Regions from separate parts of the Micromonospora sp. NPDC005220 genome, predicted to be linked through region 4. Evidence: riboswitches for the same ligand, from Rfam matches in the RefSeq annotation. Region 4 holds a riboswitch; each other region holds the start of a gene.
The links. A riboswitch is a leader RNA that binds a small molecule or an ion and turns the genes downstream of it on or off. The one in region 4 is predicted to bind cyclic di-AMP.
Positions count from the first base shown of each region.

Region 1: it holds a riboswitch for cyclic di-AMP, as region 4 does, so the genes downstream of both, ABZU52_RS23875 (hypothetical protein) here and ABZU52_RS16030 (hypothetical protein) in region 4, are expected to answer to the same signal.
Region 2: it holds a riboswitch for cyclic di-AMP, as region 4 does, so the genes downstream of both, ABZU52_RS07440 (NlpC/P60 family protein) here and ABZU52_RS16030 (hypothetical protein) in region 4, are expected to answer to the same signal.
Region 3: it holds a riboswitch for cyclic di-AMP, as region 4 does, so the genes downstream of both, ABZU52_RS09680 (C39 family peptidase) here and ABZU52_RS16030 (hypothetical protein) in region 4, are expected to answer to the same signal.

Region 1 is NZ_JBEXHP010000080.1:2,086-10,623, reverse strand. It holds gene ABZU52_RS23905 (DUF3145 domain-containing protein) at 110-601, opposite strand; gene ABZU52_RS23900 (hypothetical protein) at 910-1,239, shown strand; gene ABZU52_RS23895 (carbonic anhydrase) at 1,318-1,944, opposite strand; gene ABZU52_RS23890 (alpha/beta hydrolase) at 2,114-3,061, shown strand; gene ABZU52_RS23885 (AAA family ATPase) at 3,170-5,287, shown strand; gene ABZU52_RS23880 (cation diffusion facilitator family transporter) at 5,395-6,312, shown strand; cyclic di-AMP (ydaO/yuaA leader) riboswitch at 6,430-6,561, shown strand; gene ABZU52_RS23875 (hypothetical protein) at 6,618-7,631, shown strand; gene ABZU52_RS23870 (hypothetical protein) at 7,774-8,259, shown strand; gene ABZU52_RS23865 (SRPBCC family protein) at 8,265-8,538, opposite strand, start outside.
Region 2 is NZ_JBEXHP010000011.1:101-5,625, reverse strand. It holds gene ABZU52_RS07450 (NlpC/P60 family protein) at 1-776, shown strand, start outside; gene ABZU52_RS07445 (peptidoglycan recognition family protein) at 832-2,814, opposite strand; cyclic di-AMP (ydaO/yuaA leader) riboswitch at 3,050-3,185, shown strand; gene ABZU52_RS07440 (NlpC/P60 family protein) at 3,199-4,239, shown strand; gene dcd (dCTP deaminase) at 4,307-4,885, opposite strand; gene ABZU52_RS07430 (pyridoxamine 5'-phosphate oxidase family protein) at 4,985-5,525, shown strand, end outside.
Region 3 is NZ_JBEXHP010000015.1:684-9,221, reverse strand. It holds gene pseI (pseudaminic acid synthase) at 1-773, opposite strand, end outside; gene ABZU52_RS09700 (glycosyltransferase) at 902-2,065, opposite strand; gene ABZU52_RS09695 (acyltransferase) at 2,365-3,618, shown strand; gene ABZU52_RS09690 (hypothetical protein) at 3,711-4,130, shown strand; gene ABZU52_RS09685 (hypothetical protein) at 4,263-5,033, shown strand; cyclic di-AMP (ydaO/yuaA leader) riboswitch at 5,318-5,459, shown strand; gene ABZU52_RS09680 (C39 family peptidase) at 5,693-6,535, shown strand; gene ABZU52_RS09675 (alpha/beta fold hydrolase) at 6,672-7,418, shown strand; gene ABZU52_RS09670 (CDP-glycerol glycerophosphotransferase family protein) at 7,424-8,538, opposite strand, start outside.
Region 4 is NZ_JBEXHP010000036.1:12,447-20,984, forward strand. It holds gene ABZU52_RS16020 (MarR family winged helix-turn-helix transcriptional regulator) at 1-86, opposite strand, end outside; gene ABZU52_RS16025 (carbonic anhydrase) at 315-1,052, shown strand; gene ABZU52_RS16030 (hypothetical protein) at 1,110-2,129, opposite strand; cyclic di-AMP (ydaO/yuaA leader) riboswitch at 2,133-2,264, opposite strand; gene ABZU52_RS16035 (YibE/F family protein) at 2,431-3,801, opposite strand; gene ABZU52_RS16040 (copper-translocating P-type ATPase) at 4,161-6,158, shown strand; gene ABZU52_RS16045 (metal-sensitive transcriptional regulator) at 6,165-6,461, opposite strand; gene ABZU52_RS16050 (copper ion binding protein) at 6,557-6,766, shown strand; gene ABZU52_RS16055 (hypothetical protein) at 6,780-7,724, shown strand; gene ABZU52_RS16060 (heavy metal translocating P-type ATPase) at 7,737-8,538, shown strand, end outside.

The DNA of each region.
Region 1 (8,538 bases), on a different contig from region 4:
GACACGCCACCTATCCCACCAGTTCCCCCTTATCGGGGCAACTTGACCTTACCGCCCGCACGCCGCATCGCCGGCGCGCACGCACGTCGCCGACTCGCGGGCCGTCGGGTCAGCCGACCCGAGTGAGCAAGGTCACCGGGGCACCGTCTCCGGCGTACCGGTAGGGCTCCAGGTCAGCGTCCCACGCCGTGCCGAGCGCCTTGTCGAGGGCGTGCGCCAGCGCCTCCGGGGCCCGGGAGGCCGCCATCAGCGCCCGAAGGCGGTCCTCGCCGAGCTGGATGTCGCCGGCCACGCCGACCGTCGCCCGGAACAGGCCACGGGCCGGCACGTACATGAAGCGCTCACCGTCGACGCCGGAACTCGGCTCCTCGGTAACCTCGAAACGGATCATGGGCCACTGCCGTAGGGCAGCAGCCAGCTCGGCGCCCGTCCCCGGACGACCGGTCCACCCGCACTCGGCCCGGCGTGCGCCGGGGTCGACGGGCTGAGCCGTCCACTGCAGGTTGACCGGCGCGGCTAGGACGCGCGCGATCGCCCACTCGACGTGTGAGCACACGGCGAGCGGGGTCGAGTGGACGTATACGACGCCACGCGTTGGCACGGTGACCTCCCGGAGAGCGAGGTGCGTCTTCCCCTACGACCTCGTCCACCCAGGTGGCTGCTGCAACACATGATTACTCCTGTGACGCGTGGTGCGCCAGGGAATCGGAAAAAACGCCGGGTGGAATAGCCGGACGGGTGGTCGCCGTTGCCTCTCAGGACACCGCGGCGACCAGCATGATGTCGTGGTCCTGTACAGTTCCACCGGCGGCTTATGCCGCGTTACACCTTCGCGGGCCGAGTCACGTACGACCCGCACACAGCCCCCGGACGTCCAGTCCTCCCGTACGTCTTGCAAGGAGTACCTCCGTGGCGAGCAACACCTCTAAGACCGCGCGCGCGTCCGTCCGGGCCGGCCAGGCTGGCCAGGGTGGCGCCCTCAGCGTGCTGGGCGAGTTCAAGTACCTCATCCCGCTCAACGGCGGCAAGCACGCCTACGTGCGGAACCTGACCAACGGCAAGACCGCGCACCTGCGCACGGACTCCGACGCCTTCGTCGAGGAGATCCGCGTGCTGGCCGCCGCCGGCCACGCCGCCAAGATCCGTGCGGAGATCAACAACCTGGCTGCCGCCCACCCGGGCGACGGCTGGGAGGCCACCGAGAAGCGCCTGGTCGCGGCCGGCGTCTTCGAGGGCTGAGCCCCTCCCCCACCGCATCATCTGAAACCGCCCGCTGGGAGTTCCCGGCGGGCGGTTTCGCATGTCCGGGGGGTCGGGTCAGCCTGGATCGAGCAGGGCGACCTCGCCGGTGGCCAGGTCGTAGAGCCCGCCGACCACGGCCACCCGGCCGGCGGTTACCGGCCCGGCCAGCAGGTCGTCCTCGCGCAGGGTGTGCACCGTGCGCCGGACGTGTCGGCGGATCGCCAGCGGCAGCACCGCCGGATCGTCGATCCCCGCCTCGGTGACCGCCGGGGCGATCTCGTCCACCAGGTGCGCCAGAGACCCCCCGGGACGCTGCCCGGTGCGCAGCGCCTCGACCGTGGCGTCCACCGCGCCGCACCGCTCGTGGCCGAGGACCATCACCAGCGGTACGCCGAGCTGGCCGACCACGTACTCGATCGAGCCGCAGACGGCGCGATCGAGCACGTGCCCCCCGGTACGGATCACGCAGATCGCGCCGAACGTCTGGTCGAAGATCGCCTCCAACGGCACCCGGGAGTCGATGCAGCCGAGCACCACGGCGTACGGCTGCTGGTCGCCGGAGGCGGCGGCCGCCGCGGCAGTGACGTCGTGTCCGTGCACCGGCCGGCCGCTGACGAACCGCCGATTACCGGCGAGCAGATCGGCGAGCGCGGCGCGGGGCGTACCGCCGGCCTGCCGCCCCGACCCCGACGCCGCGCCCATGGGCGCTCCCGACGACCCCATGCCGTTCAGCTTGGCCCGCCGCCGTCGCGCACGGGCGAGGTCGGGAATGTTCGCCGCAGCGCGATTGGCGTGGTGTCCTGGCGGGTAGCCGGTGTTACCGCCGGGTATCCCGGTGCCGGTGGTACTGGGCGGCCCTGGGGAGGTGGCGATGCCGGAGCGGTTCGAGGTCGGTCTGCCGGACGGCGTACGGCTCAACGTCGAGGCGACGGGTCCGGCGGACGCCCAGGTCACCGCCATCCTGCTGCACGGCTGGACGCTGGACGGACGGGCCTGGCACCGGCAGGTCGACGCGCTCACCGCGGCGCCGTTCGGCGATGCGGTGCGGGTGGTCGCCTACGACGCGCGGGGGCACGGCCGATCCAGCTGCATGGCGCTGCCCACGGCCACCCTGGCCCAGTTGGGTGACGACCTGGCCGCGGTGATCGACGCCGTCGCGCCGAGAGGCCCGGTGGTGCTGGTCGGGCACTCGATGGGCGGCATGACGATCATGGAGTACGCCCACCGCCACCCCGCGCACTTCGCCGCCCGTACCGCCGGCCTGGTCTTCGTCTCGACCACCGCCGAGGGGCACACGCACACCGTCTACGGGCTCTCGCCGCGGATCGCCCGGCTGATCCGGCTGGCCGAGACGACCGGCGCCGGTGTGCTGGCCCGGTGTGGCTCGTGGCGGGCGCCCCGGGCACTGCTGAACGCGCTGCAACCGAGCATCCGGTGGATGCTCTTCGGTGACCGCTGCGAGCCGGCCGACATCCGTCTGGTGACGTCGGCGGTGGCTCGCGCCTCGCTGCGCTCGATCGGCGGGTTCCGCGCCTCCATCGGCACCCAGCACCGACTGGACACCCTCGCCGCGTTGGCCCACCTGCCGGCCGCCGCCCTGGTCGGCGACCGGGACCGGCTGACCCCACCACCGTGCGCCGAGTCGATCGCGGCGGCTCTGCCGGCCACCGAGCTGACCGTCTGCCCGGGTGCCGGGCACATGCTGATGATGGAGCGGCCGGACGAGGTGAACGCCGCGCTCACCGGCGTGCTGCGGCGGGTGCTCGCCGGAACGACGCCGAAACGACGGGACACGACCCCCGCCGGGACGGGTGCCTGAGCACGTTCGCGCACCTCGGGCGCGGCGGGTCAGGCCCGGGGCCGTACCCTTCTGCGGTTGGCCCGCGCGGTTCCCGCCGCCTGCCGGCGACCCTTGAAGGAGCGTGCGTTGACCGACCAGACCGGCCTGGAGCAGGAGATCGCCGTCGAGCAACGGCACCTCGACCGGGTGTACGCCCGACTGGCCGAGCTGCGGCAGTCGGCCGTCCGCGCCGAGCGTGACGGCTACCGGATGGCGCGGGTGGGCACGCACGGCGCCCTGGTCGAGCGCGACGCGATGGTCTTCCACGCGGCGCAGCGGCGGCACACCCTGGACGCCGAGCACGAGGGGCTGGTCTTCGGTCGGCTGGACCTGCGCGACCGTCAGGTGCTGCACGTCGGGCGACTCGGAATCCGCGACGAGGACGCCCGCACGCTGGTCGTCGACTGGCGCGCGCCGGCCGCCGCCGCCTTCTACCAGGCCACCCCGGCGCAGCCGCTGGACGTGGTGCGGCGTCGCACCATCCAGTCCCGCGCCGAGCGGGTCACCCGCATCGAGGACGACCTGCTGGACCCGACCGCCGCCCCGGAGGGGATGACTGTCGTCGGTGACGGCGCGTTGCTGGCCACCCTGTCCAAGGCCACCGGCCGGGGCATGCGCGACATCGTGGCGACCATCCAACGCGAGCAGGACGAGGCGATCCGCTCACCCGGCTCCGGGGTGACGATCGTCGCGGGCGGCCCCGGCACCGGCAAGACCGCGGTCGCCCTGCACCGGGCCGCGTTCCTGCTCTACTCCGACCGCAGCCGGTACGCCGGCGGCGGCATCCTGGTGGTCGGCCCGTCGTCGGTCTTCGTCGAGTACATCGGCTCGGTGCTGCCGTCGCTCGGTGAGGACACCGCGACCCTGCACTCGCTGGGCACCCTCTTCCCGGGGACGCCCGCGACCCGCCCCGACCCGCCCGAGGTGGCGGCGGTGAAGGGTTCGCTGCGGATGCGCCGAGTGCTGGAGCGGGCGGTGCGCGACGCGGTGCCGGGCGGCCCGGGTGAGCTGCGGCTGCTCTACCGGGGCACGCTGCTGCGGCTGGACCGGGCCGCGCTGGACCGGATCCGGGACCGGGCGCTGCACCGCGGCGCGCGACGCAACGAGGTGCGCCGGGCGGGTTTCGACGGGGTGTTCGCCGCGCTCTGGGCGCAGGCCCGTGAGTTGAGCAGCGGTCGGCTGCCGGAGCAGCCGGCCTTCGAGGCGGAGATCGCCGAGCGGCCGGAGTTCCGGGAGTTTCTCAAGGAGTGGTGGCCTCGGCTGCACCCCCGGCACGTGCTCGGCTGGCTGGCGCAGCCGGACCGGCTGCGCCGCTACGCCGGGGGAATCCTCTCCTCGGCGGAGATCCGGCTGCTCAACGCCGCGTACCGGAACCTGGACTCGGCCGGGCTGACCATCGCCGACGTGGCGCTGCTGGACGAGTTGGACGCGCTGCTCGGTAAGCCCGCGCAGCCGGCCCGCGCGCGACGCGATCCGTTCCAGCTCGCCGGTGGCGTCCGCGAGTTGAGCACCCTCGGCGAACGGCAGCGGGCCGCCCGCGCGGCGGCCCGGGAGCGCCCGGAGGACTACCGGGACTACGCGCACGTGGTGGTGGACGAGGCGCAGGACGTCTCGCCGATGCAGTGGCGGATGATCGGTCGACGCGGCCGGCTGGCCTCCTGGACCGTGGTGGGCGACCCCGCGCAGACCGCGTGGACCGGCGATCCGGAGGAGCTGACCCGAGCCCGCGACCAGGCGCTGGGCCGGCGCAAGCGACACGACTTCACGCTCACCACCAACTACCGCAACTCGGCGGAGATCTTCGCGGTGGCGGCGGCGGAGATCCGTCGGCTCTACCCGGACCTGCCGCTGCCGACAGCCGTCCGCTCCACCGGGGTCGAGCCGGTCGAGCTGGTGGTGCCGGCGACGGGGTTGGAGGCCGCGACCGTGCAGGCCGCCGCCGGCCTGCTGGCCGAGGTGGAGGGCACGGTCGGCGTGATCACGCCGGTCCCCCGCCGGGACGAGGTCGCCGGTTGGCTCGGCGCGCTCGCCGCGCCGAGGTTGCAGGTGGTGACCAGCCTGGAGGCCAAGGGCATGGAGTACGACGGGGTGGTGCTGGTCGCCCCGAGCGAGATCCGGGCGGATCCGGGTGCCGGGGTACGCACCCTGTACGTGGCGCTCTCCCGGGCCACCCAGCGGCTCACCACGATCGACCCGACGGGCTGACGGGCGCGGACCGCCCCCGGTAGGGAGACGCAGCCCATACACTTGCACACATAGCGATGTGAGCATACATTTGACCGGGTCCCGACCAGCGGCGGAAGGTGGTTCTCGTGGGCGCAGGTCATGACCACCACCACGGGTCCGTCGCCAATGCCGCACAGCAGCACAAAGGTCGCCTCTGGGCGGCATTCGGGCTGCTCGCCACCCTGATGGTGGTGGAGGCGGTGGTCGCCCTGCACACCAACTCGCTCGCCCTGCTCTCCGACGCCGGGCACATGTTCACCGACGTGCTCGGCATCGGGATGGCGCTCGCCGCGATCACGGCGACCCGGCGGGCCACCGGCGACCCGCAGCGCACCTTCGGGCTCTACCGACTCGAGGTGCTCGCCGCGCTGGCCAACGCCGTCCTGCTCTCCGGCGTCGCGATCTACGTGGTGATCGAGGCGATCCGCCGTTTCGGCGACCCGCACCAGGTCATCGCCGGCCCGATGCTCGCGGTGGCCGTGCTCGGTCTGCTCGCGAACATCATCGCCTTCGCCCTGCTCCGCGCCGGGGCCCGGGAGAGCATCAACCTCCAGGGCGCCTACCTGGAGGTGCTCGGCGACCTGCTCGGCTCGGTCGGCGTCATCGGCGCGGCGCTGCTCATCACCGTCACCGACTGGTGGTGGGCGGACCCTCTGGTCGCGGTCGCCATCGGCGTGTTCATCCTGCCGCGTACCTGGCGGTTGGCCCGAGCCGCCATCCGCATCCTGGTGCAGGCCGCCCCGGAGCACCTCCAGGTGACCGCCGTGCACGACCGGCTGGCCGCCGTTCCCGGCGTCGTCGAGGTGCACGACCTGCACGTCTGGACGCTCACCTCGGGCATGGAGGTGGCCTCCGCGCACCTGACCATGGCACCCGGCGCGGAGGTCGGCGCGGTGCTCACCGCGGCGCGTACCGCCCTGCACGACGACTTCCGCATCGAGCACGCCACGTTGCAGATCGAGCCCGGGGCCGCCCCCGGAGCGTGCGGCTCCATCGAATGGTGACGGCACCGTCATTTACCGTGCCGACGCCCGCACCGTCCGTCACATCGGCTGCAGCCGCCCCACTGGCACCGGTAGGCTCGGTCCCGGCCTCCACCAGGCGGCGCCTCCCGGCGCCGGTGGTGGTCGCCGCCTAATCGCCCAACTGGGCGAACCGGGGAACCATGTTCCTGGGGTGTATCCGCGTCAGCGGTAGGGATCTTCCGTCCCGAACCCGTCAGCTAACCCGGTCGGCGGCTGACGGAAGGACATGCGCAGTGGCACCAGCACGACCGCCCGCCGCCAGACTGGCGGCCCTGATCGTCGCGATGTTCGCCCTCGGCGTCGCGCTTCCGGCCGGCACCGCCTCGGCCGCTCCCCCGACCGGCCTGCGGGCCGCCGCACCCGACTCCGACGAGGAGGGCGGCACCCCGACGTTGCGCGCCCAACTCGAGGCGGCCAGCAAGGGCTACCTGGACGCGAAACGCGCCCTGGACACCTCCGTACAACGGCAGCAGCAGCTCGCCACCCAGCTGAAGACCATCGAGGGCGAGATCGACCAGCGCAACGGCAAGGTCGGCGCGATCGCCGAGGTGGCGTACCGCACCGGGCGGCTCGGCGCGATGTCGGCGTTGCTCAACAGCAACACCCCGGAAGGCTTCATGGACCGGGCGGCCGCACTGGACGCGGTGGCCGCCAACGAGGACCGGGTGCTGCGCGACCTGCTGAACAGCAAGGACAAGGCCAACCGCACCCGGGTCGCGCTGGACGGCGAGATCATCGAGCAGCGCAAGCAGGTCGCGGTGATGGCCAAGCGCAAGGAGCAGGCCGAGCGGGCCCTGAGCGTGGCCACCACGGCCAAGCCGCAGACCACCGCCGACACCGGCTCCAACCGGGGCACCTCCACCGCCAACGCGACGGCCGCGCCGCGCAACTCCGACGGCTCCTGGCCTTCCGAGTCGTGCAGCGTGAACGACCCCACGCCGGCCAACGGCTGCATCACCCCGCGCACCCTGCACGCGCTCAACCAGGCCAAGGCGGCGGGCTTCACCCGGTACGTCTCGTGCCACCGCCCCAGCGGCTCCGGTGAACACCCGAAGGGCCGGGCCTGCGACTTCGCGGCGCAGAAGGGCGGCTTCGGCGGGAACGCCACCGGCGGCGACAAGACCTACGGCAACAACCTGGCCGCGTACTTCATCCGCAACGCGGACCGACTCGCCGTGCTCTATGTGATCTGGTACAGGCAGATCTGGCTGCCCAGCAGCGGGTGGAAGTCGTACAGCGGGGCGCAGGGCACCCCGTCCACCGACCACACCAACCACGTACACCTGTCGGTCTACTGACCCACACGTGGTGATGCCTGTGAGTCATCGTGATGACTCACAGGCATCACGTGCGTCCGGGGCCGGGCTACGTCGTCGGGCGTACCCCTGATGTCGTCGCTCGTCGGACGACCCGGCCGGAGCCGGCGGGCAGCATCGCGGTATGCCTCGGATCCGACCCGCCACCCGCAAAGCGCTGCTCACTCTGCACCTGGTCACCTCGCTGGGCTGGCTCGGCGCCGACCTGGTGCTGCTCACCCTCGGCATCGCCGTGCAGCGGGGCGCCGACCCGGGGGTGGTCTATCCGGTCATGACCCTGGTCGGCACGGTGCTGTTCGCGCCGCTGAGCGTCCTGGTCTGGCTGATCGGAGTCGCCAGTTCGCTGCTCACCCCCTGGGGTCTGCTGCGCTACCGCTGGGTGCTGGTCAAGCTCGTGCTCACCACGGTGATGGTCGGGCTGGTGCTGTTCCTGCTCACCCCGAACCTGCGCCACGCCGGAGCGGTCGGCGCCGCCCTGCCCGCCCGGGATCGCGCCGACCTGGTCATCGCGCCGGCGGTGTCGACCAGCCTGATGATCATCGCGACGGTGCTCTCCACCTACAAGCCGTGGGGCCGACGGGCTCGGCCACGGGGGCCGGCAGCGGCGTGAGGCGGTCAGGGGGGCGGTGGGTTGTTGCTGCGGTCGAGGGCCGCGCCCAGCCGGGTGGCGAGGGCCAGGTGGGCGGCTCGGGCCTGGCGAAACGCGTAGCGGAACAGCGGCGTCGGCGCGGTCAGCGTGATCTCCACGTCGATGCGGACCAGGCCATCCGGCTCGGCGCCCAGACGGGTGTGGTTGCGCACCGTGGTGGCCGGCCACTGGCGGGCCACCATGACGATCTCGTCGGCCTCGCTGATCAGCACGTCCGCCTGGTAGGTGGTTCGGAAGCGC
Region 2 (5,525 bases), on a different contig from region 4:
AGCTGAAGGTCAACCGGCAGAAGTCGGCGGACCTGCAGAAGAAGATCGAGCCGCTGGCGCTGCAGAGCGAGATGGCGTTCAACCGGGTCGGTGATCTCGCCTCCCGCTACTACATCTCGGGCCCGTCGCACGACATCGGCGCGCTGCTGGTCAGCGCCAAGCCGGACACGCTCACCGAGCAGCTCACCATCCTCGACCGGCTCGCCTCGCAGGAGCGCAAGGAGGTCGAGGGTGTGCTGGCCGTGCGGGCCAAGTACGACGGCGAGAAGCAGAAGCTGGACGCGCTGATCGTCACCCAGACCAAGCAGCAGAACGAGCTGGCGGCCAAGAAGAAGCAGATCGACACCGAGATCAAGCAGCTCGAGGCGTCGATGCCCAAGACCACTGTGGTGACCGCGGCCTGCCCGACCATCAACGGAGTGGTCAGCGCGGCGGCCCGCACCGCGATCCGGACCGCGTGCGGCAAGGTCGGCAAGCCGTACGTCTGGGGCGCCACCGGCCCGAACTCGTTCGACTGCTCGGGGCTGACCCAGTACGCCTACAAGGCGGCCGGGATCTACCTCACCCACCACACCGGTGACCAGTGGAACGAGGGCAAGGCCGTCTCGCGCGCCGACGCCCGCCCCGGTGACCTGGTCTTCTTCTTCTCCGGCCTGAGTCATGTCGGGTTGTATCTGGGCAACAACCAGATGGTGCACGCGCCACGCGCCGGCAAACCGGTGCAGGTGTCCAGCATCACCACCATGCCCATCGCCGGGTTCCGCAGACCCGGCTGATCCACCTCGCGCGACACGACGGCCCCCGGTCACCGACCGGGGGCCGTCGTGGTTCTCAGCGAGGCGCGTCCACCGGGGACGGCAACAGCTGCACGTCGGCGAGGTCGACGTACATGATCCGGTGGCCGAACTGGATCTGCGCGTAGCGGTTTTTGCCGCGAATCACCGTCCAGTCACCGGGCGAGGAACCGTCGAACGTGCTGGCCCGGTAGTACTCGCCGGCCAGCACCGCGCCGACGGCGTACCGCTGCCCGGCGGCCAGGGTGTACTGCAACGGCGAGATCGCCTGGTAGGGCACCCCGTCCGGGTACGCCGACTGCTCCGGGTACGCCCGTCCGTAGACCGGGATGGTGGCCCGGCCGGGCTTCGGTGTGGCCACGACCCCGACGGTCCAGCTGGCGGTCGGCGCGGACGCCGGGTTGTGGAACCAGGCCCGCTGCCCGAGATACCAGATCGCCGTCCAGTCGCCCTGCCGCCCGGCCAGCGCGTATGTCTGCCCGGCGGATGCCCGGGCCCCGTGGTCCGACACGGCCATCGTGTTCGGGGTGCCGTCCGGGCGCAGCGCGATGTCGTTGACCAGCGGCGCGTCCGCGGCCGGTGCGCTCCGCAGCACCACCGCCGAGGAGCCGCGCGGCGCGCACGGCACGCCCACGGTGACGCAGTCGGTGAACGCCGGCCGGTTGGTGGCATAGGCCGGGTCGATCCGGACCAGCCCGGTGGCCGGGGTGCCGGTGTCCAGTCGGGGTGCGTGCAGCAGGTCGAAGTAGTGCGACCAGTCCCAGTACGGGCCCGGATCCCAGTGCATCCCCCGCACGGTCGAGGCTACGGTGCCGGGCACGTTGTCGTGGCCGATGATGTGCTGGCGGTCCAGTGGGATGCCCAGCCGCAGCGCCAGGTGCCGGACCAGCTTCGCCGAGGTCCGGTACATCGCCTCGGTGTACCAGGTGCCCTGCGCCGCGAAGCCCTCGTGCTCCAGCCCGATCGACTTCGCGTTGACGTACCAGTTGCCGGCGTGCCAGCCGACGTCAGTGGTCTTCACGTGCTGGGCGATGTGCCCGTCGACCGAACGCAGCGAGTAGTGCCAGCTCACGTAGGTCGGGTCCTGGACGAGTTGCAGGGTGGTCGCCCAACTCGCCTCGGTGTCGTGGATGACGATGTACTCGATCTTCTGCCGGGCGGGCCGGTCGGAGAGGTCGTGGTTGCCGTAGTCGCCGTCGCCGAACGCCTCGTAGGGGGCCGGGATCCACTCGCAGGAGATGGTGCGCGGGCACTCGACCCCGTCCGGGCGGGCCAGCCGGCGCAGGCCCAGCCGGTCCAACCAGGAACGCTCGGGCCGTACCGCACGGGCCGGCAGGGTTATCCGCTGACCGTCGTCGGTCATCCGGGACTGGTCCGCGCCGATGGTGGTGAAGACCTCCTCGGCGAAGGCCGCAGCGGCGTCGGCGCTGTCCGCGCCGGAGTAGCGGGCCACCGCGCCGTACCAGGCGGCCGGGTCGGTGTCCGCGCCCACCGGCGCGCCCAGATCCCGTTGGTACGCGCTCAGCAGCGCGGCCCCACCCCGGATGTTGAGGCCCGCGTCGGTGCGTAGCGCCTCGGGGGTGGCGCCGGTCAGCGTGGCGGCGGCGTCCACGGTCTGCAACGCGGCGGTGGGCGGGGCGGGGGCCTCGACCGGCCGGGGCGCGGGCAGCCGGGCGGGACGGGAGTCGTCGCCGCGTGGGTCCTCGACACCGGCGTCGTGGTGACCGCGCCCGGGTAGGGCGGCCACGTGCCGCGCGTCGGTCAGGTGCATCGGGCCGTAGCCGCCACTGGTGCTCGGTGTGCCGGCGTTGGTGTCCCAGCGCGACTCCAGGTAGGAGACGCCGAGCAGCACGACGGTCGGTACGCCGTACTCGGTGGCCGCGGCGGCGTACTGCTGCTGGCGGTCGGTGGTTGGCGCGGCGGCGGCCGGGCCGACGGAGAGTGGCGCCGTGGTCGCGGCGGCGACCACGGTGGCGGCGAGCAGGGCGCGCCAGCCGGCCGACAGGGTTGGATGGTGCATCGAACCCCCTAGATTCTCGCGGAGTGCGGTCAGGTCACCATCGCGCCGCCCGGGAGGTCAGGTCAATACCTTTCCATCTATCGAAGTCAGTGGAAAGAATTCTTCACACACTGTCGGTGACCTCGTCCAACCCGTACGGAGTGTCACGGCCGTTCGGGTTGCGGATCGGTAACAAGCGTCTCTACTCTGGTCATTTGTCGGCCCGACAGCAGCTCCGCCCAGCCCGGGCGGTAACGGACCGACACCGCCGAGTCGTTTCCGAGCGAACCGGGGACCCAGGTCCCTCGGGGTGAATCCGCAGCCACTGCGGTAGGGCGCCGACTTCCCGCCCGAACCCGTCAGCTAACCCGGTAGGCGGTCAGGAAGAAGGAGTACGGAACCCCGGTGGCACTCCATGCCCCGCGGCCGTCGTCCGACCGGTCGGCATCAGCCGGCCCGTCGTCGATCGTGCCGCGCCCACGCTGGTACCGCTTCACCACCGCACTCGCCGCGCTGGCCGGCGTCGCCGTCGTCCTGACCGGCAGTGCCACGGCGGCCCACGCCGACCCGTCGGTCACCGAGATCGAGCGCCAGATCGACGCCGACTGGAACAAGCTCGAACCGATCATCGAACGGCACAACGCCACCCGCACCGACCTCGCCGCGAAGCGCAAGCAGGCCGACGCGCTGGCCGCCCGCATCACCCCGCTGGAGCGCCAGGTCGACGCTGCGATGGACAAGGTCAGCGCGCTGGCCGTCCGCGCCTACATGGGTGAGAACGTCTCGACCGTCAACGCGGTGCTCGGCAGCCGATCGCCCAGCGAGGTGGTCGGCCAGCTGGAAATGCTCGACCGCTTCGCGCACAACCAGCAGAAGGACGTACGCCAGGTGGCCGACCTGCGCGACCAGTTGGCCGCGCAGAAGGCGCCGCTGGACGAGATGGTGGCCCAGCTGAGCCGCACCGAAGCCCAGTTGGCGGCGAAGAAGAAGCAGATCAACGAAGAGATCGACCGCCTGCAGAAGCTGCGCCTCAAGGTGTACGGCAGCGGTGGCGGTGGCCCGCTGCGCCCGGCGCCCTGCCCGGGTAGCTACCCCGGCGGCGCCGCGGGCACCGCTGTCAAGTTCGCCTGCGCGCAGATCGGCAAGCCCTACGTCTGGGGCGCCGAGGGTCCGAACTCGTACGACTGCTCCGGCCTCATGCTGGCCGCCTGGGCGAAGGCCGGCGTGTCGCTGCCGCACAACGCCGCCGCGCAGAGCCGCGTCACGAAGAACGTCAGCAGGGGCGACCTGCGCCCCGGCGACCTGGTCTTCTACTACAGCGACATCCACCACGTCGGCATGTACGTCGGTGGCGGCTGGGTGGTGCACGCCTCGCAGGCCGGTCAACCGGTCAAGATGAAAAAGGTCGACGACGGCCCGATCCACAGCTACGGCCGCCCGGGCTGACCCCGGGTGACGACAGGGCCCGCCGCGATCCGTCGCGGCGGGCCCTCGTCGTTCTCTGCGTCGTGCCTCAGCGGGTGGGCCAGGTGCGCCAGTGCTGCCAGGCGCGGCTCGGGGTCGGCCCCCGCTGGCCCTGGTAGCGCGAGCCGTAGACCACCGAGCCGTACGGGTGCTCGGCCGGCGAGGAGAGCCGGAAGATGCAGAGCTGCCCGATCTTCATGCCCGGCCACAGGGTGATCGGCAGGTTCGCCACGTTTGAGAGTTCCAGCGTCACGTGACCGGAGAAGCCCGGGTCGATGAAACCGGCGGTGGAGTGCGTGAGCAGCCCGAGCCGCCCCAGCGAACTCTTGCCCTCCAGGCGGCCGGCGAGTTGGTCACCCAGCGAGATGACCTCCAGCGTCGAGGCGAGCACGAACTCCCCCGGGTGCAGCACGAACGGCTCGCCATCGGGGACCTCGACCACCGAGGTCAGGTCGTCCTGCTGCATGGCGGGATCGATGTGGGTGTAGAGGTGGTTGTTGAAGACCCGGAACAGCCGGTCGAGTCGGACGTCGATGCTGGACGGTTGGACCAGGGTGGGCTCGAACGGCTCCAGGCCCAGCGTGCCGGCCTTGATCTCGGAGACCAGGTCGCGGTCGGAGAGCAGCATCGGACCACCATAGCCGCGTTGCCCAAAGTGGCCGGATTTGGTGCCGGTGACCAGCGCGTCGAGGTCGCTGCTCGTACATTTGTTCGATAGAATGCCCACATGGCTTCCTGGTCCGAATTCGCCGCCGACGAGCCCCGACTCGCCGACGGGATCCGCGTTCTCCTCCAGCAGTACGGGCCGGGCTTCGGCTATCTGGCCACGGTCCGTGCCGACGGCGGGCCCCGCGTCCATCCGGTCTCCCCGGTCATCACCGCCGAGGGGCTGTTCTGCTTCATCATCGACTCGCCCAAGCGCCGCGACCTGGAACGTGACGGCCGCTACGCGCTGCACTCGTTCCCGGCGGAAGAGAGCGACGACGAGGCTTACGTGGCGGGGCGCGCCCGTCCGGTGACCGATCCGGTCCGGGTGGCGCAACTGGCGCACAGCGCCCGCGCCGAGCCGCAGGTCGACTGGCGGCTCTTCGAGTTCACCGTCGACGTGGCGATGCTCACCCGCCGTGAGCAGCACATCGCGGGCGTTCCGGGCCTCGCGCCAGGTCGGCCGGCCGTTCGGGTCTGGCTCGACCCACACGCCCCGTCGGCGGTGGCCGCGCCACTCGCCGTCCCTTCGACCCGCCCGGCCCGCCGCAGCCGTGACGTCC
Region 3 (8,538 bases), on a different contig from region 4:
GGGTTCAGCGAGAAGTCCGAGTCCACGCCGCCGTCGGCCCGGTCCAGCGTCACGTGCTTCTCGATGAAGCAGGCGCCGAGCGCCACCGAGGCGACCGCCACTCCGATGCCGGGCGTGTGGTCGGAGAGCCCGACCGGCACGTCGAACGCACCGGCCAGCACCGGCAGCCGGCGCAGGTTGCTGTCGGCCGGCGGCGCCGGGTAGGACGCGGTGCAGGCCAGCAGGACGATGCCCGCCGCGCCGCCGTCGCGGGCGGTGCGCACCGCGGCGTCGATCTCGGCGACCGTCGCCATTCCGGTGGAGATCACCATCGGCTTGCCGGTGCTGGCCACCAGCCGGATCAGCGGCAGGTCGACCAGCTCCGACGAGGCGATCTTGTACGCGGGCGCGTCCAGCGACTCCAGCAGCTCCACGGCGGTCGCGTCGAACGGCGACGAGAAGACGGTCAGGCCCCGCTCGCGGGCCCGCTCGAAGATCGGGGCGTGCCACTCGTACGGGGTGTGCGCGCGCTCGTAGAGGCGGTACAGGTTTTCCCCGCCCCACAGCTCGTGCCCGCTGGAGATCCGGAACGCCGGGGTGTCGACGTCGATGGTGATCGTGTCCGGCCGGTACGTCTGGAGCTTGAGCGCGTGCGCTCCGCTCTCGGCCACCGCGTCGACGATGGCCAGCGCCCGGAACAGATCGCCGTTGTGGTTGCCGGACATCTCGGCGACCACGAACGGTCGTTCCCCGGCACCGACCGCGTGCGGTCCGATCTTGATTGTCGCCGTCATTCCGACCTCTGCTCAGGTACGCCCGCACAGGCGTGCGGTGGTGCTGTCGTCATCCACCCGGCGGGCGGACGACCTGGAAAACGAGGGCGCCGGGAGCCGCCCCGGCTCTCGGCGTGCGGTGCGGCCGATCACGGCAGCCGGCCAGCGGCCAGCGCGTCACGCCGCTCCGGCGCGAGTCCACCGTCGCGGGTCGGCGCGGCGCCCGCCCCTCGCCCCGGGTCCTCGTCGGCGGGGAGCGACCCGCTGTCGGCGTCACCCACCGGGCCGGGCCGACGCAGGCGACCAGCCACCCGGTGGGCCTGGCGCAGCGCCGAGTACGCCAACCAGTCGCCCCGGCTGACGAGGCGGTGCTTGAGCCCGGTCACGCCCGGCGGGAGCGGGTAGCCGCCGGTGGGCAGGTACCGACGGTAGTGCGCGGCGGCCCGGTGGAAGAAGTCGCGTCGCAGGTGTGGGTGCAGTCGGCCGTCGTTGCCCACCACCACCAGATAGTGGTTGATCATCAGCTCGAACAGTTCGGCCCGCAGCCGCTCGTCCGGGTGCTTCCGGGCGACCCAGTCCATCAGCCGCTCGTACTGGGCGAAGGCGTCGAAGTGCCGGCCGCTGCGGGTGGAGGTGATAGCGCCCTGGCGGCCCTGGCGGTACAGGTAGCAGACCCGGTCCAGCACGGAGATCTTCTCGGCCCCGATCAGCAGGGGGTGGCTGAACGGGATGTCCTCGTACCAGCCGGGGAAGAACCGCAGCTCCAGCTCGTCCATGAAGCCCCGGCGGACCACCTTGTTCCAGGCGGTGTGCTGCACCCGCAGCAGCTGCGGCCGGTCGGCCAGCCGGGTGACGCCGGGAATCCCGCGCAGCAGCGGGCTGCTCGCGTCGACCTCCCGCCGGCCGTCCTCGCGCACCCGCAGGTGGTCGAGCATCAGCACGTCGGGCTGGTGCTGGCGCAGCCGGTCCAGCACCGCCGCGATCGTGCCCGGCGGCAACCAGTCGTCACTGTCGACGAACCAGACGTACCGGCCGGCGGCCACGTCGAGCCCGGCGTTGCGGGCCAGCCCCAGACCCACGTTGCTGTCCAGGTGCACGACGCGGACGCCGTCGCGGCCGACCGCGTACGCGCGCAGCATGTCGCCGCAGCCGTCCGGGGAGGCGTCGTCGACGGCGATCAGCTCGACCGCGTCCGACTCGCCCGCCGGGATGTCGGCCCGGATCGACTCGAGGCACTGGTACAGGTACGCCTCGACGCCGTACACGGGCACGACGATGCTCAGCAGCGGTGCGTGCGTCGGCTCATTGACCACGTCCGCCACCTTCGACGACCCGGGTGGCCGGCCCCGGAACCTGACGTTGCCGCCGATGGTGGAATCTCTGAACTCCCGCCCAGCGGAAGGTAAACGCCGGCCGGCTGGCGATTCCCCGGCCGGGGCACCGCGGGCTGGTGGGGCGGGTGGGACGCGTCCGGTTCACCCAGGAGTGACCCGGTAGGGTGCCTCGGTGCGGCCCTGCCGGGCCGTCGTGGGCGTCGCCGTCGCGCCGTCCGACGCCGCGCCGAGGAGGAGACGACCGTGCTGGTGACCCTGCCGAGCGTCGGGATCCCGGCATGACGGCGAGCGCCGCCGCGGTGCCGGCCGTCCGCCCCGCGTCCGCCCCGCCCCGGCTGCCCTCGCTGACCGGGCTGCGCTGGATCGCCGCCCTGCTGGTCTTCGGCTTCCACGCCGGCACCATGCGGATCATCGCCGAGCCGGACTACAAGGCCGTGGTCGACGCGCTGTTCACCCTCGGCCTCTCCGGGGTGCAGTTCTTCTTCATCCTCAGCGGTTTCGTGCTGGTCTGGTCGGCCCGCGCGGGCGACTCCCGGCGTACCTTCTGGCGGCGACGAATCGCCAAGATCTACCCGAACCACCTGGTGCTGTGGGCGGCGACGCTGGTGGTGGCCTGGTGGTTCGCCGACCCGGTGCTGCCGGCGGCCGCGCTGGAGAACCTGTTGCTGCTCCAGGCATGGGACCCGCGGCCGGGCTGGTTCTACAGCATCAACACCGTCAGCTGGTCGCTCTCCTGCGAGTTCTTCTTCTACCTCTGTCTACCGCTGGCGCTGCCGCTGCTGCGCCGGGCCCGGCCGAAGCTGCTCTGGGCGCTGATCGTCGTACTGCCGCTGCTGATCCTCGCGCTCTGGCCGGCGCAGGAGTTGGTGCCGGAGGTGAGTCGCTGGTGGTTCACCCAGATCTTCCCGCCGGTGCGGTCGCTGGAGTTCTGGTTGGGTGCGGTGGCGGCCGAGTTGATGCGCCGAGGGCTCTGGCGCGGTCCCGGTCTGACCGTGGCCAGCGGGATCTTCCTGGTCACCTGGGTGGCGGCCGCGCAGTGGATCCGGGCCGAGCTGTGGACCACGCTGCTCGCCGTCGCGTACCTGTTGGTGATCACCGCCGCCGCGGACGCGGACGTGCGGGGTCGCCGTTCGCCGTGGCGGTCCCGCCCGTTGATCTGGCTCGGTGAGGTGTCGTTCGCCTTCTACCTGGTGCACGTGCTGGTGATGACGAGCGTGCTGCGCTGGAGCGGAGCCTGGGGGACCGGCTTCGCGGGCTGGCGTGGCCCGGCCGTGGTGCTCGGCTTCCTGGTGGCGAACCTGATCCTCGCGGGGCTGCTGCACCGCTTCGTCGAGACCCCGATGATGCGCCGGCTCGCGCCGCGCCGTCCGGCCCGGCCGGCGCCCGTTCCCCGGCAACGCGCGGCTGGCCCGCGGGCCGTCGGCGACGACGAGGCGGGACAGCCTACGAGCGGCGCCCGAGGCAAGGCCGGCGGGACTGCGGACGAGGTCGGTCAGGCCGACGGCAGATCAACGTACGTCGACTCGCGCTGACATCGTCCACGCTGGTCAGCGGGGTCGGCGCGGCGTGATTCGACACGCCCGTGATCGGTGCGCCCGGGCCGGCGCGACGGTAGCGTGGGGACGTGCTTCCGGTCGCGTTCACCTGTCCGCTGTGGTGGGTGGCGCGCTGGGCGACGCGGGTGCTGACCAGCCTCGCCGTCGTCGCGGCCCTGGCGCTCGGCGCAGGGCCGGCCACGGCCGCCGTGCCGACCAGCCCGGTGCCAACGTCGAGCGCGGTGCCGGCCTCCGTCGCTGTCGGGCCGCTGCCGGCATCCTGCCGGCACGCCGAAGCGCAGGCTGTGGCGTGCTCGGCCCCGGCGATACCGCCGGAGGCCGCCGACGATTCGGTTCCGACCTGGTCGGTCGACGCGCCGGTGACGCTCCCCGGCGATCAGGGCACCATCGCCGACGTCGTTCTGCCGGTCCGCGCGGCCGAGTCCGACCGGTTGCCCCGCGTCGACCGTGCGAGCGGTCGGGCCTCCCGGGCCCCACCCCGGCGCTGAGCCACCGGGACGCCGTCCCGTCGCCGCGCCCTGTCGACCCACCCACGTCCTCACCCGCCGACCCGTGGCCCGCCGTGGCCCGCCGGTCGGCGCGGCTCCCCATCGCACTGCTCTCTCCCCGAGGTGCCGACCATGGAGACCGTTGTCTTCTACCAGTTCGTGACCGAGGTGCCGCGGGCCGCCGCCATCTGGTCGACGCTGTTCCTGTTGACCCTGGGCCTGCTCACCGTGCTGGCCGCCCGCCCCGAACGGGCCCGGCCCACCGACGATCCGCCACCGGCCGCGCCCACCGCTCGGGAGTCGGCCGCCGCCGAGGCCGCCGACAGGCGCCGCTACGCCGAGGAGGTCGCCGTCGCCGCCGCCGGCGCGGCGACGACAGCCAAGCGGCGACGCGCCGCCTGGCTGACCGCCCAGGAGCAGTTGGAGCGGGCCTGGGCCGGGTACGACGAGGCGGACACCGCCGCGCGTCGCTTCGCGGGCGCCGGGGCGTTGCCGACCCCGCACACCCCGCACACCCCGGCCGAGTACGCCGCCCGGGAACGCTATCTGCACCGGGCGGCGATGGCGGCGTACTGGCGGGGCGACCTGACCATGGCGCAGCTCGGCGACGTGTTCGGGCATCGGCGCGGCTGGGATCCCCGGCGCCACCCGGTCGAGCAGGAGGTGCTGATCAGCCGGGTGATCCGGGATGCGCGGCTGGCCGACTACCAGGTGGCCGTCGCCCGTGAGCGGGCCGCCTGGCGGGACGCGGAGTTGGCCGCCGAGTCGGCTCGTACCCTCGACGAGGAGGCGTACGCGGCGGCGGCCCGGCTGCGCCCGACCCCGGTGCCCGCGCGCCGGGCGATGGCCGGGGCGTTGCGTCCCGCCGTGGTGGCGCTGTGGCGCCCGGCCCGGGCGGGTTGAGCCCGATCTGTTATGTGAGCCCGGTCACGCGTTTGCGGAATCGGACGTCCGACGCGATCAGCCTCATTGTTCCCGCGATTGTGGTCGCGTCTTTTGTCGCCTGTCCGGTTGTCGCCCGCAGGCGTCGGCGTAACCGGTTGTCCCATCGAGTCACATCATCGGCAATACGCGCAGAAATTGTCGCGCCGATTAGGGTTTACGCAGGTGAACCTGGCTTGGCAGGGCGCGGAGCCGCCAGTACTGTCGTCCTGTCCGATGCGGTAACCGATCGCAAGAGGCGACGCCGCATCGACCCGCTTAATCGTGATCAACGAACCGGGGACCCATCAGTAAGTCCGGGGTGAATCCGCGAGCCACGGCCCGCGGTAGGGCGATCTTCCCGCCCGAATCCGTCAGCTAACCCGGTAGGCGGTGTCGGAAGGAGTCAACTCCTCGTGCAGCACCTTTCCACCCCTCGGTTGTTCCCTCGCCTCCACGGCGCGGCGATGCACCCGCTCATTCGTCCAGTGACGGTGAGCTGACCCCCCGGGTCATCGCCTTTCCCGCCCGGCCCCGCCGGGCGTTCCCCTGAGCGGTTCACCATCCGCGGACCACAGTCCGCGTGCTGGCGCCTGCCCGGATACCGGTCCGGCCCCGGTGTGCCGCTCTCCCCCCGATCCGTGGAGGACCCCGTGAAGCACACCCTGAAGCGTCAGCTCCGCCGCCTCGCCACCGAGCGCCCGTACCAGATCGTTGCCGCGTCCGCCGCAGCCCTCGCGATCGCCACCACCACCGGCGCCCTGCTCACCACGGCCGACGACGCCCCGGCCGGCCAGCGCACCGCGACCACTGTCGCCGAGATGCGCAGCGACGTCGCCCGCAGCGAGGTTCGGGACGCGTCCCCCTCGGCCAGCGCCGCGCCGACCACCGCCGCCCCAGCCAGCAGCGCCGCGTCCCCCGCCGCCAAGGCCAGCAGCAACCCGGACCTGACCCGTAAGCCGACGCCGCCGAAGCCGCCCGCGACGAAGGTGCTCGACTACGACTACGAGGCGCAGAACACCTACTACAACTGCGGCCCGGCGGCCACCCGCAACGCGCTCAGCGCCGCCGGCATCGACCGCACCCAGGAGGAGCTCGGCGCCGAACTGGGCACCACCGAGATGGGCACCAACTCGGCCGAGGACACCACCCGGGTGCTCAACGCCGAGGTGAAGGGCTCCCCGTACCAGACCCGGATGTTCCCCGGTGCGCCCAGCCCGGCACAGATGGACCGCCTCCAGGCCGACGTCGTGAAGGCCATCACCGACGGCCGGGGCGTGGTGGCAAACGTCGTCGGGGACGCCACCGACACCGACGGCGGTTGGCACTCCTACGGCGGCGGTCACTACATCGCCGTCGTGGGCTACAAGGACAACGGTCGCACCGTGCGGATCGCCGACTCGGCGAACCCGGCCGACCCGTCGTACTGGATCACCACGATCGACCTGGCCAACTGGATCACCAGCCGGGGCTACTCCGCCTGACCCGGGCACCCTGACCGCCGCGGGCGCCGTCCCCCACAAGGGGCCGGCGCCCGCGGCGTCTCTGTACGCGGCGGCCGGGCTGCGCCGGTCATCGACGACTCTCGTACCCGGCCGTGAACCGTGGGAGACTGCGGCCGTGGTGGAGAAATCGGGTGGACACGCTGGTCGAAGGCCGGTTCTGCTGCTGTTGCACGGCATGGGGGCGACCGGGGACGTGTGGTTGCCCTGGGCGCCGTACCTCGAACAGCACTGGCCCGGGCGCTGGCTGGCACCGGACCTCGCCGGTCACGGCTGGGCGCCGCCCCTTCCGTCGTACTCTTTCGCGGGTTTCGCCCAGCGGCTCACCCAGGCCCTCGGTCCCGACGACCGGCTGGTCGTGCTCGGGCACTCGCTGGGTGGGGTCGTCGGCCTGGCACTGGCCGCCCGCGACGCCGGGATGCCGGTGGACGCGGTGGTCGGGCTGGGGATCAAGGCACAGTGGACAGCCGCGGAGCTGAGCCGTGCCGCCGAGGTCGCCGCCCGCCCGGTGAGCTGGTTCGCCAGCCGCACCGAGGCGGCTCGCCGCTACCTGCGGGTCTCCGGACTGGTCGGCCTGGTTGCACCGGACCACCCGGTGGTGAACGCCGGGCTGCGCCAGGTGGACGGCCGGTGGCGCCTCGCCATGGACCCGACAGCCTTCGCCGTCGGCGAACCGGACCTGGCCGCGCTGCTGGCGGCGACCGACGTGCCGGTGGTGCTGGCGCGCGGGGAGAACGACCCGATGGTCACCGACGAACAACTGAAGGAGTACGGCGTACCTGTCGCCACGCTGCCCGGCCTCGGGCACAACGCGCACGTGGAGGACCCGGCGGCGGTGCTGGCGCTGCTCGACCCGTACCGCTGAGCGGACTATGCCGGTGCGGACGCGGTAAGTGTCTCAGCCGGTGCCAGCTCCCGGCGGGCGGCGGTCAGGAACGCCTCGGCGTACGACTCGACCGGGAAGTCACCCAGGTAGCGGCGGCGGGTGGCCCAGCGGGCCTCGGCCAGCGGGTCGGTGTCCAGTAGCGCGGTCAGCACCTCGTCCACGTTGGACATGTCCCGGCGCAGCAGGTAACCCGACCCGGCCAGCGGGAACCGCTCCACGAACCGGTCGCCCTCGTCGCCCATGTCGGTCACCGCGTACGGCTTTCCGGAGTAGAGGAAGTCCGAGATCACGCCGGACACGTCGGAGATCAGCGCGTCGGCGGAGTTGACGCACTCGGTCAGGCTCAGCTGCCGAGCCGCCGCGCCGACCACGTGCTGGCGGCCGGTGCGGGCCCGGTCGGCGACGAGCAGCTCGGTCAGCCGGCCCAGCTGGCGGGCCGACGCCGGGTTCTGCGCGGTGTACGGGTGGGCCCGCAGGATCACCGTCGCGCCGCGCTCCAGCAGGCGGCGCAGCAGCCCTTCGGCCACCGGCAGCGAGCAGTAGTCGGCGTCGGCGTGGTGCCCGGTCCAGGTGGGGGTGTACAGCACCGTCGGGTGCGCCAACCCTCGCGCGGGCTCCGGGCGTACCTCGATCGACTCGACCTGTGGGCGGCCCACCACCACGAACTTCTCCGCCGGGATGTGCACCCCGGCGCGGGCGTACCTGTCGATCGCCGCCGGCCCGGCCACGAAGATCCGGTCGAAGATCCCGGACACCGGGTTGGCGCTCGGCGCCTTGTCGCTGTCGCCGTGGTGCAGCTGGACGTGGGTGAGCTGGGTGAAGCGGATGCAGTGGCTGTTCTTCGCCCCGTGGTTGACGTAGAACGCCGCCCGCAGGCTCGGCACCAACGCCTCGTCCATCGCCCCCAGGGTGGGGCAGTAGACCACCGGCGCGTCGGTGGCCGCCGCGATCGGGGCCAGGAACTCCGGCTCGCGCAGCACGATCAGGAACGGCCGGCCGATCCGTTCCAGGTACGGCAGCCACATGGTGACCTGGTATTCCGAGCCGGGAGGCGCGGAGAAGTAGAGCAGGAACTCCGGCTGGTGCCGGCGCAGCGCGG
Region 4 (8,538 bases):
GCGATGGCCAGCAGTACGTGCCCGTGGTTGGTGAGGAACGTCCAGTTCCGCCCGCCGCTGGTGTCGCCCGTCACCGTGCTCGTCATCGTTTGACCGCCTTTCCCGATGTCCGCCTGCCCTCGCGAGAGTCTTGCCCGCCCTGCCCCGGAAAGGTTGCCCAGGGGGCGACCAACGTCAACGTATGAAATCTAAATCACGCATCCCTTGACGCATCTTACGGTGCGTGTGACCGTGGAGCACGGGCCGGCGGCCCCGCCGCCCGGCCGGCGGAAAGCCGGTTTGACCAGGTCAAATGCGTCGAGACGAGGTGCGGGATGAGTCAGACCGGGCGCTCCGGCGGCCAGCCGGGTTCGCAGCGGACCACCGACCGGGAGTCCGCGCTCAGCGAGCCCGCCCTGGCGTACGCCGAGCTGATCGCCGGCAACCGACGCTTCGTCGGTGGCGCCCCGCGGCACCCCAACCAGGATGCCGGGCGCCGGGCCGCCGTGGCCGACGGGCAACACCCGTTCGCGGTGATCGTCGGCTGCTCCGACTCCCGGCTGGCCGCCGAGATCATCTTCGACCGGGGGCTGGGCGACCTGTTCGTGGTTCGTACGGCCGGGCACACCGCCGGCCCCGAGGTGCTCGGCAGCGTCGAGTACGCGGTGACCGTGCTCGGCACTCCGCTGGTGGTGGTGCTCGGTCACGACTCGTGCGGTGCCGTGCAGGCCGCCCGGGAGTCCGCCGCGACCGGTACCGCACCGGGTGGCCACCTGCGCGCGGTGGTCGACGCGGTGCTGCCCAGCCTGCGCCGGGCCGACGCCGAGGGTGTGGACGACATCGACGGCATCATCGACATCCACATCGCACAGACCGTCGAGACGTTGCTCGGGCAGTCCCCGGTGCTGGCCGAAGAGGTGGCGCAGGGTCGGTGCGCGGTGGTGGGGGTGTCCTACCGGCTGGCCGCCGGAGCGGTGCGCCAGGTGGCCGCCGTGCCGGCTGGCTTCGCGACGCCGGACACCCGGACCGGATCGCCCGAGTCGAGCGACTCGGCCGCGGCCGCCACCGTCTGACGCGACGAGGGCCGCTCCGCGACACGCGGAACGGCCCTCGACGGGGATCGTGCGGGGTCAGAGCAGCGACATGTGGACGTGGTCGGTGTGGTTCGACGGCCCGCTGTACGAACTCCAGCCGGTGGCCGGGAACCAGATCTGCCGGTTCCAGATCACGTAGTAGATGCCGAGCCGGTCGGCGTTACGGATGAGGAACGCGGCGACGTTGTTGCCGTACGTGCGGGTGTCCTCGTTGTGCCACGGAGAGAAGCCGCTCTTCTGTAGCGACCAGTCGCAGGCGCGGCCCTTCGGGTGCTCCCACGGCCCGCCGGGGCGGTAGCAGCCGACGAACCGGTTGAAGCCGGCCCGCTTGACCTCCTTGTACGCGTGCAGCGTGCGGGGGGTGATGCAGCCGGACGTGGTGGGGTCGTTCTCGCTGCACGACTGGGGCTTCCAGTCGCCGTCGGCCGTGCGACCCGGGCCGATCTTCGCGACCGGGGAGGTGGCGTCCACCAGGCCGCCGGTGAAGCCCTTACCGCCGACGAGGGAGAGGGCCTTGTCGGCCTCGCTCTTCCGCTTCGCCATCAGGGCGGTCTGCTTCTGCTGCTCCCGAACCTCCGTGTCGAGGGCCAGCTTGGCCTGCTCGGCGCGGGCCTTCACCACGTTGACCTCGGAGAGCTTCTTCTCGTTGACCATGTTCATCTCGTCGAGCACCGCGGCGCGCTGGACGAACGAGTCGGGGGCGTCGCTCTCCAGCAGCATCGCGATCGCGCCGATCCGGCCGGTCCGGTATGCCTGGGCGGCGATCTGCCCGACCTGCGGGGCCAGCGCGGCCAGGTCGGCGTTGGCCCGGTCGACCTCGGCCGCCAACTCGCTCTGCCGCTTCTTGGATTTGTCCAGCTTGGACTTGGCGGCGGAGTAGTCGCGGTTGGCCTGCTCGATGACGTCGTTGAGCAGCTTGGGCTCGCCGTCCTCCTCGTGCCCGGACGGTGTGGGGTTCGTCGGGGCGGCATGTGCCGGGAGGGGCCCGGCGAGCACGGTCAGTGCGGCGATCACGGCCACCACGGGTGTCAACCAGCGGCGTAGGGGTGCCGTCACAATGTTTCCTTCCGTCGACCGCCGACCGGGTTAGCTGACGGGTTCGGGGCGGAAGTGGCCCCTACCGCTGACGCGGATTCACCCCACGTACCTGGGTCCCCGGCTCGCCGGTTGGCGATTGGGCGGTGGCACCGCAGGCGCCGCTTCGCGCCTTCATCGGTGACCGGCAGCGAGGTTACCCGAGAGTCGACCGGCTGAGCTACGCCTGGATGCCGACCAAAAGCGTCATTTCGCCATAACGTTGAGTGACCAGTGACGTGGTTCTCAGGGTGGATGCCCGATCTGGTCACGCTGAGGAGTGTCACCATGCCGTATCCGTGCTCCTGTTCGACTCCGGCCACCGGTCGGTGGCCTCGGGTGGGGGTGCGGCCCGCGGCTGGTCCGGCTCGCCGGAGCCGGCCGTTCGCGGTGCGATGAGTGCGGCCAGCGCCTCGGTGCGGTCCGGCTGGGGGCGCGCGGCGGGAGCGTCGACGGACGACGTGGCGTCGGTGCGCCCGGCGGCGGTCACCACCGCGGCCAGCCCGGTGGTCAGCGGCACGGCGGCGATCAGACCGAGGGTGGCGACCGCGCTGCGGACGATCTCCTGGGCGAGGAACTCACTGGTGAGGATCTGCCCGATCGGTCGCGAGTCGGCGGTGAGCAGGAGCAGCAGGGGTAGTGACGCGCCCGCGTACGCCAGCACGATGGTGTTGACAGTGGAGGCGATGTGCGCACGGCCGACCCGGGTGGCCGCCCGGTAGAGCTGCAAGCGGGTCAGCCCGGGGTTGGCGTTCGCCAGCTCGGTGACGGTGGCCGCCTGGGTGACCGTCACGTCGTCGAGCACCCCGAGCGAGCCGATGATGATCCCGGCGAGCAGCAGACCGCGCAGGTCCACGTCGCCCTGGAACATCGACAGGGTGGTGGCGTCCTCGCTGCCGAAGCCGGTGAGGTGGGTCGCGGCCGTGGCGATGGTGGCCAGCACGCCGGTCAGCACCAGGCTGCCCAGGGTGCCGAGCACCGCTACCGAGGTCTGTGCGGTGACCCCGTGCGTCAGATAGAGCACCACGAACATGATCAGGGCCGCGCCGACCACCGCCACCAACAGTGGTGACCTGCCGGCGCCGATGCCCGGCAGCACGAAGGTGAGCAGGATGGCGAAGCTGGCGGCCAGCCCGGCGAGCGCGGCCAGACCCCGCCACCGACCGAACGCCACGATCGCGGCCGCGAAGACCACCGCCAGCCACAGCATCGGGGTGCCGCGCTGGTGCTCGGCGATGTTCCAGTTGCTGGTGGTGGGATCGACCGGATCGGCCAGCTCGACCAGGATGACCTCGTCGCCGACCTCGACCCGGGGTGCGCCGGGTCCGTCCGGCACCGGCGTCTGCACCTGCTGGCCGGCGGTCGGCCCGTCGTCCACCCGGACGTCGACAGTGCCGCACCGTCCGTCGCCGATGCTCGGGGTGCCCTCGGGGGCCGACGGCGCCGGCGGGCACGGCTCGCTCACCACCCGGGTGACGGTGCCGGGGTAGCGCGGCACGTCCGCGCCGCCATCGGTCTGCGGTGACCCGCCGCGCGGCCAGAGCAGCACCGCGGCGAGCACGGTGGCGACGAAGAGGGGTACCACCGTCACGACGAGGATCCGTCGCACCCTCGGCGGGGCGGACGGAGCCGGGCGGGTGTGGTCGGAACCCAAGGCGAGACTCCCAACGATCCGGTGCGGGGTACGGGTCAGCGGGCCGGGCGGTTCACCGTTGCGGTGGAAACGCGGCGGATGGCGGGGCGGATCGCTGCCTGACGACCGCTTGATCACGGACGGTCAGTGCTCGGCCCGGTCGGCCGGCGACGACGCCACGTGGTGGCGGCGCCAGTGCCCGACTGTGCAGCGGCATACGGAGGGCCATCGTGGAGATGCTAGCCAGCCCGTCCGGGGGCTGCAGGTCGTGGCGGAGTGTCGCGGCCGAACCGCCCGCGCGGCGGTCCCCGGGGCGGCATGTTGGAGCCATGCCCGCTTCGTCACCGTCCGACCCCGACCACCAGCGCCGCGCCGGACCCATGCCGCACGACAAGCACGCCGGGCACGATCCGGCGATGTTCCGCCGCCGGTTCTGGGTCTGCCTGGTGTTGACCATCCCGGTGGTGCTGACCAGCCATCTCGTGTCGGATCAGCTGGGCCTGGCCGGAAACGTTCCCGGTCGGTCCTGGGTGGGTCCGGTGCTCGGCTCGGTGGTGTTCTGGTGGGGCGGTTGGCCGTTCCTGGTCGGTGCGGTCCGGGAGGTGCGGGACCGGGCGCCCGGGATGATGCTGCTGGTCGCGATGGCGATCACCGTCGCCTACACCGCGTCCCTGGCGACCAGCGTCGGCGCCTTCGACCTGGATTTCTGGTGGGAGTTGGCCGCGCTGGTCACCATCATGCTGCTCGGGCACTGGCAGGAGATGAAGGCCATCGGGCAGGCCCGGGGAGCGCTGGCGGCGCTGGCCGCGCTGCTGCCGGACGAGGCCGAACGGGTGGTGGCGGACGGGCGCGTCGAGGCGGTGCCGGTGACCGGTCTGCGGATCGGGGACGTGGTGCTGGTCCGGCCGGGGGGTCGGGTGCCGGCGGACGGCCGGGTCGTCGACGGGGCCGCCGAGCTGGACGAATCAATGATCACTGGCGAGTCGCGACCGGTCGCCCGATCGACCGGTGACCGGGTGGTGGCCGGCACCGTCGCCACCGACTCGGCGATCCGGGTGCGGGTCGAGGCGTTGGGTGAGCAGACCGCCCTGGCCGGCATCCAGCGGATGGTCGCGCAGGCACAGGGGTCCGGCGGCCGGGCCCAACTGTTGGCCGACCGGTTCGCCGCCGCGCTGTTCTACGTGGCCACCGGCACCGCTGTGCTGACCGTGCTGGTGTGGACCGCGCTCGGTCGGCCGGACGAGGCGGTGGTCCGTGCGGTCACCGTTCTGGTGATTGCCTGCCCGCACGCGCTGGGCCTCGCCATCCCGCTGGTCGTCGCGCTCTCCACCGCCCTCGCCGCGCGGTCCGGGATCCTGGTCAAGGACCGGTTGGCGTTGGAGCGGATGCGGACCGTCGGCGCGGTGCTCTTCGACAAGACCGGCACGCTGACCCGGGGTGAGCACGGGGTGACCGACCTGGTGACGGCGCCCGGCGTCGAGCCGGACGAGGTGCTGCGGATCGCGGCCGGCGTCGAGTCGGAGAGCGAACATCCGTTGGCCCGGGCGATCGTGGCGGCCGCCGGGCGGGTCGGCCCGGCCCGGGCCGCCGGGTTCCGGTCGCTGCCGGGCCGCGGTGTGCAGGCGACCATCGACGGTACGGAGTACGCGGTGGGCGGGCCGGCGCTGCTGCGGGAGCTGGGCTTGTCGCTGCCGGCGGAGCTGGAGGAGGTGACCGGGCGGTGGTCGGCGCGGGGTGCCGCGGTGCTGTACCTGGTGCGGCTGCCGGAGGCCGTGCTCGGTGCGTTCGCGTTGGCCGACGAGGTGCGTCCGGAGGCCCGGCGCGCCGTCGACGAACTGCGCGCCGAGGGCGTGCGGACCATCGCCATGATCACCGGTGACGCGCGGCCGGTGGCCGATGCGGTCGCCGCCGAACTCGGCTTCCGGCCCGGAGTCGACGAGGTCTTCGCCGAGGTGCTGCCAGCGGAGAAGGACGATCGGGTCGCTGAGCTCCAGCGGCGGGGGCTGGTGGTGGCGATGGTCGGCGACGGGGTGAACGACGCGCCGGCGCTGGCCCGGGCGGACGTGGGCATCGCGATCGGCGCGGGCACCGATGTGGCGATCGAGTCCGCCGGGGTGGTGCTGGCGTCCTCGGACCCGCGTGGGGTGGGTGCCGTGGTCCGGTTGTCCCGGGCGTCGTACCGGAAGATGCGACAGAACCTGGCCTGGGCGGCCGGCTACAACGTGGTGGCGCTGCCGCTGGCCGCCGGGGTGCTGGCCCGGGCCGGTGTGGCGTTGAGCCCGGCGGTGGCCGCGGTGCTGATGTCGGCGTCCACCATCGTGGTGGCGCTCAACGCGCAGTTGCTGCGCAGGGTTCGTCTCGACCCCGCGCCGGACTGAGGGCGGTCAGCCGCGCTTCATGAGCCGGCCGACAGCCGCCATCATCTCGTTGGCCATCTCGTCGGCCCGGCCTTCGGCGGCGCCCTCGTGCATGCAGTGCCGGGCGTGCCCGTCGAGCAGCCCGAGGGCCACCTTGTCGAGGGCGGCCTGGATGGCGGAGATCTGGGTGAGCACGTCGATGCAGTAGCGGTCGTCGTCGACCATCTTCTCGATGCCCCGGACCTGCCCCTCGACGCGGCGGAGCCGCGCGAGCAGCTGGTCCTTGCTGGCGGTGTATCCGCGGATCGGGGTGGGAGCGGTCATGTCGACCAGGATAGCGTACCCCCAGGGGGTATGGTACGGTCCTATCCTGCTCGGATACCCCCACGGGGTACCGGTACGGAAAAGGAGACGAACCGATGGTCAACACGACGTACCAGGTGCAGGGCATGACCTGTGGGCACTGCGTCAGCGCGGTGAGCGCCGAGGTCGGCGCCATCGCGGGCGTGCGTGACGTCCAGGTCGACCTCGCCGCCGGCCGGGTCACCGTCAGCAGCGATCAGCCACTGGACACCGCGGTTGTCCGGGCCGCCGTCGACGAGGCCGGTTACGACCTCGTCGACGCGTGATCGGCGGGCCGGCATGCGCACCGTGACGAAACTGGCTGGGTTCGCCGTCGGCCTGGCGGCGGTCTTCAGCGCGACGTACGGGGTCGGCCGGGTCGTCGACAGCGCACCGGTCGCCGAGAGCCGGCACGACGACGCCTCCCCGGCGACGGACGAGCACGGCGGGACGGCCGACCGGTTCCCCGGCGGCCTGCTCGTCTCCGAACGCGGCTACACCCTCGAACCGGTCGACGCCCCGGCCGACGAGTTCGCCTTCCGGATCGCCGGCCCGGACGGCCGCCCGGTCACCCGGTACGAGGTGGCACACGACAAGACGATGCACCTGATCGTCGCCCGCCGGGACCTCTCCGGCTTCCGCCACGTCCACCCCGACCTGGCCCCGGACGGCACCTGGCGGGTCGACACCCCGCTGACCGGCCCCGGGCAGTGGCGGGCGTTCGCCGACTTCACCCCGACCGGGGGTGAACCGCTGACCCTCGGCGTGGACGTGACCGTCCCCGGCGAGCTGACCGAACGGCCGTTGCCCGCCCCGGCGACCAGCACCACCGTCGACGGCTACACGGTCACAGTGACCGGCACGCCGCAGCCCGGCCGCACGTCATCGCTGACACTGACCGTCAGCCGGGACGGGCAGCCGGTCACCGACCTGGAGCCCTACCTGGGCGCGTACGGGCACCTGGTGGCACTGCGCCGGGGCGATCTGGCGTACCTGCACGTGCACCCGGACGGGACGCCGGGCGATGGGCGCACCCGGCCCGGTCCGGCCGTCACCTTCCTCGCCGAGGTGCCCTCGGCCGGCAGCTACCGGCTTTACCTCGACTTTCAGCACGGCGGGCGGGTGCACACCGCCGAGTTCACAGTGGTCGCTGGCGCTACCCCGACCGGAGCCGCCCCCACCCCGAGCGGACCCGCGCCGACCGGCGGGGCCGACCACGGCACCCCCGGGCACGGACACAACTGACGGGACCAGACGATGACCACCACCAGCAGACCGCTGCCCGAGGCGCCGAACCGGATCGAACTCGCGATCGGCGGGATGACCTGCGCCGCGTGCGCCGCCCGGATCGAGAAGAAGCTCAACCGGATGGACGGGGTGAGCGCCACCGTCAACTACGCCACCGAGAAGGCGACCGTCCGGTACGCCGACGGCGTCACGCCGGACGACCTGATCGGGACCGTGCAGAAGACCGGCTACACGGCGGCGCTGCCGGCCCCGCCCAGCGCGGAACCCCCGGTGGACCCGTTGCGGGGTCCGCGTACCCGGCTCTGGGTGTCGGTGGCCCTGAGCGTGCCGGTGGTCCTGCTGGCCATGGTCCCGGCCTGGCAGTTCGACTACTGGCAGTGGCTGTCGCTGACCCTGGCCGCCCCGGTGGTGGTCTGGGGTGGGCTGCCGTTCCACCGGGCCGCCTGGACGAACCTGCGGCACGGTGCGGCCACCATGGACACGCTGGTGTCGCTCGGCACCCTGGCCGCGTTCGGCTGGTCGCTCTGGGCGCTCTTCCTCGGTGACGCGGGGATGCCGGGGATGACGCACCCGTTCCGCTTCGACATCACCCGGACCGACGGCGCCGGCAACATCTACCTGGAGGCCGCCGCCGGGGTCACCGTGTTCATCCTGGCCGGTCGCTACTTCGAGGCCCGGTCCAAGCGCACCGCCGGCGCCGCCCTGCGCGCCCTGCTCGACCTCGGCGCCAAGGACGTGGCGGTGCTGCGCGACGGCGTGGAGACGCTGATCCCGGTGGACCGGCTCGTCGTCGGTGACCGGTTCGTGGTCC